DNA from 2 places in the Streptomyces sp. NPDC033165 genome. Region 2 is predicted to be linked to the other one. Evidence: riboswitches for the same ligand, from Rfam matches in the RefSeq annotation. Region 2 holds a riboswitch; the other holds the start of a gene.

Region 1 (4,407 bases), on a different contig from region 2:
GGGCCCAGGGGCTGCTGGAGAACAACGGCATGACCGAGCTGTTCACCGGCATCGAGGGCGCGATCACCGCCGAGGGCGACAACCTGGCCGTGCACGCCAAAGCCGCCGCCGAGATGCTGTTCAGCGCCACCACCCGGGAGGCGGCGGACGAAGGGCCAGGCGACCTCGACGAGCCCGCCTTCCTGGACCGGCTGCTCACGGCCGTGGAGGACCTGTGGTTCGCCCGTGCCCGCGAGCGGATGAGCGCCGCCGCGCCCGGCGACCGGCTCGGGCGCTGGAACGCCGCCTCCCCGGCCGCGCTGCTCGGCGTCGAGGCGTACGGCTACCGGCAGGCGGGCGAGGCGTTCGAGCAGGCCGTGGCCTCCCTGCCGGAAGGGCCCGCGCGTGATCGGCTCGCGGAGCTCCGGCGGCTGTTCGCGCTGCGGTGGATCGCCCGCAACAGCGGCGACCTGCTCGCCACCGGACGGCTGACCGCCGATCAGGTCACGTTTCTCCCCGACGCGGTGGAGGACGCGATCGCGGCCGTGGCCCGGCACACCCCCGCCCTGGTGGAGTCCTTCGCCCTGCCGGAGCGGCTGATGTCGGACTGGCCGATCGCCGGACCCGGTTACGCGGCGGCCTACGACGACCCCGAGGGGCCGTGGCACCGGGGCCGCATGGCCGGAGCCGGGGGCCGTCCCGGGGAGTTCCGGCGGCCCGCCCGCGGCAGCAGGAGGCGCCCGCTGCGCGAGAGGGTGGCGTCGCTGGGCGTCCGCGGGGTCCTGCTGGCGTACTGGGGAACCACGTCCATGGTCTCCCGATGGTTCGAGAAGCCGCAGGTGAGCGTAGACGAATCGGTTCGCCCCAGGGCGTAACCGGAAGATCGTCTTCCAGTTACTTCGGCGGTGGGTCGCTGCGTTCGACCACCTGCCGTTCCAGCGACGCCGATCACACGACGCCGATGACACACACAGGAAGAGGAATCACCGTGAAGACCATCCACCCGAAGATCACCGAGGTGCTGACCGAGACGTTCAAGGTGCCCGCGGCCGAGATCCTGCCGGAATCCACCATGGACAGCCTGGAGATGGACTCCCTGGCGGTGGCCGAGTTCGCGGTCATCATCAAGGAGACCCTCGGCGTCGACGCCGACTCCGAGAAGCTGTACAAGGACGCCACGCTGGCCGACGTCTCCGCGTTCATCGACGCGGCCGTCGGCGGCGCGGCGGCCGGGGCCACGGTGCCGGTGAGCAACACCCGATGAAGCGACCCGCCATCGCCGTGACCGGCCTGGGAATGATCACCCCGGTCGGCACCACCACCGAAACCACCTGGGAGGGGGTCCTGGCCGGGCGGTCGCCCGCCCGGACCGTCCCCGAACTGGACGGCTGCGCGGTCGACTTCGCCTGCACGGTCTCCGGCATCGACCTGGACGACGCGGTCGGCGGACGTACGGCCTTCCGCATGGGCCGGTACGTCAAGTTCGCCGTACTCGCCGCCCGGGAAGCGGTCGCGGACGCCGGACTCGACCCGGCGCACTGGGACGGAGCCCGCGTCGCCGTCGTCGTCGGCACCAGCAGCGGAGGCTCGGCCGGACTCACCGAACAGGCCGTCGCCCTGGAACGGCGGGGCCCCGAGGCCACCTCGCCCTCGGGCATCCTGCTCACCATCCCGAACATGCCCGCGGCCGAGATCGCCATCCGGATGAAGGCCACCGGGCCCAGCCTGGCGCCGTGCACGGCCTGTTCGTCCGGGGTGACCGCGCTGTCCGTGGCCCGGGACCTGCTGACCCTCGGCCGGTGCGACATCGCGATCGCCGGGGCCACCGAGTCGATCGTGTTCCCGGTCGCCATGACAGGCCTCGCCCGCTCGGGCGCGGCGGCACCGCGGGACGGCGACCCGGCCCGCCTCTGCCGCCCCTTCGCCGCCGACCGCGCCGGTCTCGTCATGGGGGAGGGCGCCGCCGTCATGGTCCTGGAGCGGGCCGACGAGGCGCACGCCCGGGGGGCCGCACCCCGGGCGCTGATCACGGGCGTCGGGGAGACCACCGACGCCCACCACCCCACCAGCCCCCACCCCTCGGGGGACGTCGCGCGGGCGGCCGTGGACGCCGCACTGCGCGACGCGGGCTGGCGCGCCGAGGACGTCGGCCATGTCAACGCGCACGGGACGTCGACCTCCCAGGGCGATGCCACCGAGGCCGCCCTCATCGGCCGGGCCTACCCGCACCGGCCGCCCGTCACCGCCCCCAAGGGGGTACTGGGCCACTGCATGGGGGCGGCCGGGGCCATCGAGACCGGTCTGACGATCCTCACGCTCCAGCACGGGCTGATCCCGCCGATCGCGAACCTGGACGCCCCGGCCCCAGGGTTCGACATCGACTGCGTCACGAAGACGCCGCGCGAACTGCCCTTCCGGCGTGCCGTCAGCCACTCCTTCGGCTTCGGCGGCCAGAACGCGGTGATCGCCCTACAGGCGCCGTAACGCCGTAACGCCGTAACGCCGTAACGCCGTAACGGAAGCCGGCGGGCCGGTGCGGCCGGACGATCCCGCGCCGTACCGTCCCGCCCCGGCCGCCTTCCCGGACGTCATCCCCAGCGCACTCTCGTCTCACCGCCTCTGATTCCGCGCGAAGGCGCGTGATAGCTTGCCGGGGCCAGTCGAACCCCAACGACGGGGTCAGGGAATCCGGTGCGAAACCGGAACTGACGCGCAGCGGTGAGGGGGACGGGCGGGGCCACGGCCACTGGAGTACTCACCTGCTCCGGGAAGGCGTCCCGCCCGGACGAACCCGAGTCCGAAGACCTGCTGGCGCCCGCGCCCCGCACCGGGGCACGGGAACCGTACGACGGGCTCCGCGGCTGGGCCCAGAGACACCGAGGTCCTTTCGTGCTGCCCACGGCCCTGCCCGCCCCGATACGCACCGCTGCCCTGTTCGCTGCGGGACTCGTCCTGCTGACGGCCTGCGGCACCACCACCGACCGGGCCGCCGACGGCGGCGGCAAGGCCGACGGCTATCCGGTCACCCTCAAGAACTGCGGGCGCACCGTCACGGTCAAGGCCCCGCCGCAGCGGGCCGTCTCGGTCGACCAGGGGTCGACGGAGATCCTCCTCTCGCTCGGCCTCGCCGACCGCCTCGCGGGCAGCGCCACCTGGAGCGACCCGGTCATGAAGGGCCTGGAGAAGGCCAACGCGCGCGTCGAGCGGATATCCGAGAACCGGCCGTCGTCGGAGAGGGTCCTCGACAAAGAACCCGACTTCCTCAGCGCCTCCTTCGCCTCGACCCTCGCCAAGGGCGGCGTCGCCCCCCGCGAGCAGTTCGAGAAGCTCGGCGTCCCCACCTACATCTCGCCCGCCGACTGCACCGGCAAGGACAACAGCGGCGGCGGCGACGGAGCCCGTACCGCACCCCTCACCATGGACAGCGTCTACACGGAAGTCCGCGAACTGGCCCAGGTGTTCGGGGTGCCCGAGCGTGGTGACGCCCTGGTGAAGAAGCTCCAGGCGCGGGTGGAGAAGGCCACCGAGGGCATCGACGCCTCCGAAGCGTCGCTCCTGTACTGGTTCTCCGACTCCAAGGCCCCCTACCTCGCGGGCTGCTGCGGCGCCCCCGGCGTCATCACCAAGGAACTCGGCGCGAAGAACGTCTTCGACGACACGCACGACGAATGGCCCCAGATCAGCTGGGAGACCGTCGCCGACCGCAACCCCGACGTCCTGGTCATCGGCGACCTGAGCCGTACGACGCAGACCGCCGAGAGCGCCGAGAAGAAGATCGAGTTCCTTGAGTCCAACCCGGTCACCCAGACCATGGACGCCGTCAAGAACCGCCGTTACGTGCTGCTCAGCGGCCAGGCGATGAACCCGACCATCCGCACCGTCGAGGGCCTGGAGCGCGTCGCGGCCGGACTGCGCGACTTCGGCCTCGCGGGGTGAGCACGGACAGTCGTACGGCCGTGGAGCGGGCCGGCGCACCGCCCCTCGCCGACCGGCCCCGCCCGGCCCGCGGCGGCGGGCCGCTCGCCGTGCTGCTCTGGGCCGGCGGCCTGCTGCTCCTGCTGCTCTCCGTCGCGGTCGCCGTGACCATCGGGCCCGCCCGGATCTCCGTGCCCGACGTCTGGTCGGCCGTCGCGGCCCACCTCGGGATCGGTGACTCGGAGCTCAGCCCGATCCGGGACGGCATCATCTGGAACCTGCGGATGCCCCGGACCCTGCTCGCCGCCGTGTGCGGCGCGGGGCTCGCGGTGTGCGGGACGGTGATGCAGTCCCTGCTGCGCAACCCGCTGGCCGACCCGTTCGTCCTCGGCGTCTCCTCCGGCGCCTCGACCGGGGCGGTCGTGATCGTGGTGCTCGGCGTCGGCGGGGGAGCGGTGTCCCTGTCCGCCGGGGCCTTCGTCGGGGCGATCTGCTCCTTCGCCCTCGTGCTGC
Region 2 (4,407 bases):
CCAGGAACAGGTTGAGCGACTGGCTCTGGTCGAGGAACGGCGTACGGGCCGCCGCCATGTCGATCAGGCCGCGCTGCGGGATCTCCCACGCGGTGCGGTACAGCGCCCGCACGTCCTCCGGAATCCAGGCGAAGCCCTGCACCGAGCCGCTCGCCTCGCGCAGCGCCTCACGGGTGCGGGCGTCCCACACGCCGAGCTTCTTCAGCTCGTCCACCAGGTAGGCGTTGACCTGGAGGAACTCACCGCTGAGCGTCTCGCGCTTGAACAGGTTGGAGACCTGCGGCTCGATGCACTCGTACACACCGGCGATCGAGGCGATCGTGGCGGTCGGCGCGATGGCGAGCAGCAGCGAGTTGCGCATACCGGTCTTCGCGACCCGGGCGCGCAGGGCGTCCCAGCGCTCCGGCCAGTTCAGCTCGGTGTCGTAGTGGTCGGGGTGCAGCACACCGCGCGCGGCCCGCGTCTCGGACCAGGCGGGCAGCGGGCCCGACCGCTCCGCGAGGTCGCAGGACGCCTCGTACGCCGCCAGCATGATCCGCTCGGAGATCTTCGTGGAGAGCGCGCGGGCCTCGGGCGAGTCGAAGGGCAGGCGCAGCTGGAAGAAGACGTCCTGGAGACCCATGGCGCCCAGACCGACCGGCCGCCAGCGGGAGTTGGAGCGTCCGGCCTGCTCGGTCGGGTAGAAGTTGATGTCGACGACCCGGTCGAGGAAGGTCACGGCCGTACGGACCGTGGCGTCCAGGCGGTCCCAGTCGATCGAGCCATGGGCGACGAACGCGCCCAGGTTGACCGAGCCCAGGTTGCAGACGGCCGTCTCGCCGTCGTTGGTGACCTCAAGGATCTCGGTGCACAGGTTCGAGGAGTGGACGACCCGGCCCGGCTCGGCGGTCTGGTTCGCGGTCCGGTTGGAGGCGTCCTTGAACGTCATCCAGCCCTGGCCGGTCTGCGCGAGGGTACGCATCATCCGGCCGTACAGCTCACGCGCGGGCATCGTCTTGCGGGCCAGCCCCCTGGCCTCGGCCGCGCGGTAGGCCGCGTCGAACTCGTCGCCCCACAGGTCGACCAGCTCGGGCACCTCGGCGGGCGAGAACAGCGACCACTCGGTGTCGGCGTCGACCCGGCGCATGAACTCGTCCGGGATCCAGTGCGCCAGGTTCAGGTTGTGCGTACGCCGCTGGTCCTCGCCCGTGTTGTCGCGGAGCTCAAGGAACTCCTCGATGTCCGCGTGCCAGGTCTCCAGGTAGACCGCCGCAGCGCCCTTGCGCCGACCGCCCTGGTTCACCGCCGCCACCGAGGCGTCCAGCGTCTTGAGGAACGGCACGATGCCGTTGGAGTGCCCGTTGGTGCCCCGGATCAGCGAACCCCGGGCGCGGATGCGGGAGTAGGACAGACCGATGCCGCCCGCGTGCTTGGAGAGCCGCGCCACCTGGTGGTAGCGGTCGTAGATCGAGTCCAGCTCGTCCTTGGGGGAGTCCAGCAGATAGCAGGAGGACATCTGCGGGTGACGGGTGCCGGAGTTGAAGAGCGTGGGGGAGGAGGGGAGGTAGTCCAGCCGGCTCATCAGCCCGTAGAGCGAGGCGACCTCGTCCAGCGCCCGCACCGACTCGTCCTCGGCCAGGCCCGCGGCCACGCGCAGCATGAAGTGCTGCGGGGTCTCGATGACCTGGCGGGTGTGCGGGTGGCGCAGCAGGTAGCGGCTGTGCAGCGTACGGAGGCCGAAGTAGCCGAAACGGTCGTCCGCGCCCTCGGACAGCGTCCGCTCGACCAGCTCGTCCAGCGCCTTCGCGTGCAGCTCGACGAAGGCGGCCGTGCGGTCCGCGATCAGGCCCTCGCGGTGGCCGACGGCGACCGAGGCGGAGAAGGACGTGGCGCCCTGGCTCGCGGCCTCGTCGGCGATCGTCCGGGTCAGCAGCCGGGCGGCGAGCTTGGAGTACGCGGGGTCCTCGGAGATCAGCCCCGCGGCGGCCTCGGTGGCCAGCGAGCGCAGCTCGGCCTCGTCGGAGCGGGCGTTGCGCCCGCGCAACGCGGCAGCGGCGACCCGTCCGGGGTCGGTGTCGGGCAGATCGACGGTGAGGTCGGTCAGGGCCCGCAGCAGGGCGGTCCCGGGTCCGTCGTTCGAGGCGTCTCCGGACGTGGTGGACACTGCGGATTCGGTGGCTGAAACCGGATCGGCGGGCGCGATGGTCACTGGGCTTTCCCTCGCTCGGCTGGGGGCCGGCAGCAGGCAGGGGAGCCGGGCAGCGCGAAGCCCGGGTCGGGGCAGCACTGCTGACGGCGTCCACCGGCCTATCCGCGAGGCCCGGACGTCTGGCATCCGGTTCGGTCGATCCGGACGCACTGTCGACAGGTCTTCGGACTTCAGGTGTGCAAAAGCACACTGATCACACCGTTGCGGGACAGTTCCGGATTCGCACCGGATTCCCCTGCGACGACAGCGAGGTCGAGCATACATGTGGGGGCCGCCTGATGAGGAAGCCCCCACATGTTGTGTCGGCCGACATAACTTTTCCGGGGCGGTGTGGATTCTTCGCCCGGCTTTTCTCCGGTTCGGCCCGGAGCGGACGGGCCGGCAGGAGGGCGCGAAAAGGGGCCGCCACGCCCCTGGGAGGGGTACGGCGGCCCCTGCGGACCGGTGGCGATCAGCAGCAGCGGAAGCCCTCGCGGGGGTCCGCCTCGCGGGCGTCGGTGCGGCTGTGCTCGAAGGCGCGGCGGGTCATGACCGGTGTGTCCGGATCGTGTGCCCGCGCGTGCGCCACGTAACGGTCGTAGGCCGACTCGCCGGTCAGCTCGCGCACGTACCAGCGGATGCGGCCGGCGATCCGGCGGACGTCCCGCACACTCATGTCCGGGCCTTCGTCAGGTCCGTACCGCCGTCCTCCACGCGGATGCCGCCCTCGGGGCCGACGCCCGCCGCGACCAGCTCGGCCTTCTCCTCCTTGGTCGCGAGGATCGACGCCGGGGCGACCAGCCTGGACCGGACGAACGGCGCCTCGTGGAGCTTGACGCTCTCCGGGTCGCGGATGGCGTTGAAGCAGACCCGCCCGGCGTCCACGAGGACCACGATGATGAGGGCCGCGAAGAGCGCGCACAGCACCCCGTCGACAGTGGAGTTGGTGACGACGGTCCGCATCTCCTCCATGTTCTTGGCGGGGGCCAGCACCTCGCCGGCGTCGATGCCCGCCTGGTACTTGTCGCGCTGGGCGAAGAACCCGATCTTCACGTCCTCGGAGAAGATCTTCTGCCAGCTCGCGGTGAGTGTGACCGCCACGTCCCAGGCCAGGGGCACCGCGGTGACCCAGGCCCACTTCAGCCGGCCGGACTTCACCAGCAGCGTGGTGCAGACGGCCAGCGCGACCGCGGCCAGCAGCTGGTTGGCGATGCCGAACAGCGGGAAGAGCTGGTTGATGCCGCCCAGCGGGTCGTGCACACCGACCCAGAGGAAGTAGCCCCATCCGCCCACGACGACGGCGCTGGCGAACCACACGCCAGGCTTCCAGCTGACCTCGCGGAACGGCTTGTAGACGTTGCCGAGCATGTCCTGGAGCATGAAGCGCCCGACGCGGGTGCCCGCGTCGACGGTGGTGAGGATGAACAACGCTTCGAACATGATGGCGAAGTGGTACCAGAACGCCTTCATGGCGGTACCGCCGATCACCGCGGAGAAGATCTCCGCCATGCCGAGCGCGAACGTCGGTGCGCCACCGGTCCGGGACAGCAGACTCTGTTCCTCGACGTCCTTGGCCGCCTGGGCCAGCGCCTCGGGGGAGATGGAGAAGCCGAAGCCGGCCACGGCCTCGGAGGCGGCCTGGACGCTGTCACCGATCACACCGGCCGGTGCGTTGATGGCGAAGTACAGGCCGGGGTCGATGATGCAGGCGGCGATCATCGCCATGATCGCCACGAACGACTCGGTCAGCATCGCGCCGTAGCCGATCATCCGGATCTGGGTCTCCTTCTGGACCATCTTCGGGGTGGTGCCCGAGGAGACCAGGGAGTGGAAGCCGGAGAGCGCGCCGCAGGCGATCGTGATGAAGACGAACGGGAACATCGAGCCCGCGAAGACGGGCCCCGCGCCGCTGCTCGCGAAGTCGGTGACCGCGGGCATCTTCAGGGTGGGCAGCGCTATCACCACACCGAGGGCCAGCAGGGCGATCGTGCCGACCTTCATGAAGGTGGAGAGGTAGTCGCGCGGCGCCAGCAGCAGCCACACGGGCAGCACGGAGGCGAGGAACCCGTACACGATCATCCAGACGACCAGCGTGCCCGGTTCCAGCGTGAAGAAGTCCGCCCAGGACGACTCGGCCACCCAGCCGCCCGCGACGATCGCGAGCAGCAGCAGCGCGACGCCGATGAGCGAGACCTCGCTGACCTTGCCGGGGCGCAGGATTCGCAGATAGACGCCCATGA

The links. Region 2 has a riboswitch for cobalamin ahead of ACZ5WC_RS21180 (ribonucleoside-diphosphate reductase subunit alpha). Riboswitches for the same ligand answer to the same signal wherever they lie in the genome.
Region 1: linked by a shared signal. The riboswitch ahead of ACZ5WC_RS23275 (ABC transporter substrate-binding protein) and the one ahead of ACZ5WC_RS21180 (ribonucleoside-diphosphate reductase subunit alpha) in region 2 are both predicted to bind cobalamin.

The regions. Positions count from the first base shown of each region.
Region 1 is NZ_JBVIPK010000010.1:85,479-89,885, forward strand. It holds gene ACZ5WC_RS23260 (acyl-CoA dehydrogenase family protein) at 1-854, shown strand, start outside; gene ACZ5WC_RS23265 (acyl carrier protein) at 968-1,243, shown strand; gene ACZ5WC_RS23270 (beta-ketoacyl-[acyl-carrier-protein] synthase family protein) at 1,240-2,463, shown strand; cobalamin riboswitch at 2,620-2,806, shown strand; gene ACZ5WC_RS23275 (ABC transporter substrate-binding protein) at 2,869-3,915, shown strand; gene ACZ5WC_RS23280 (FecCD family ABC transporter permease) at 3,912-4,407, shown strand, end outside.
Region 2 is NZ_JBVIPK010000008.1:306,208-310,614, reverse strand. It holds gene ACZ5WC_RS21180 (ribonucleoside-diphosphate reductase subunit alpha) at 1-2,188, opposite strand, end outside; cobalamin riboswitch at 2,326-2,448, opposite strand; gene ACZ5WC_RS21175 (YbdD/YjiX family protein) at 2,640-2,843, opposite strand; gene ACZ5WC_RS21170 (carbon starvation CstA family protein) at 2,840-4,407, opposite strand, start outside.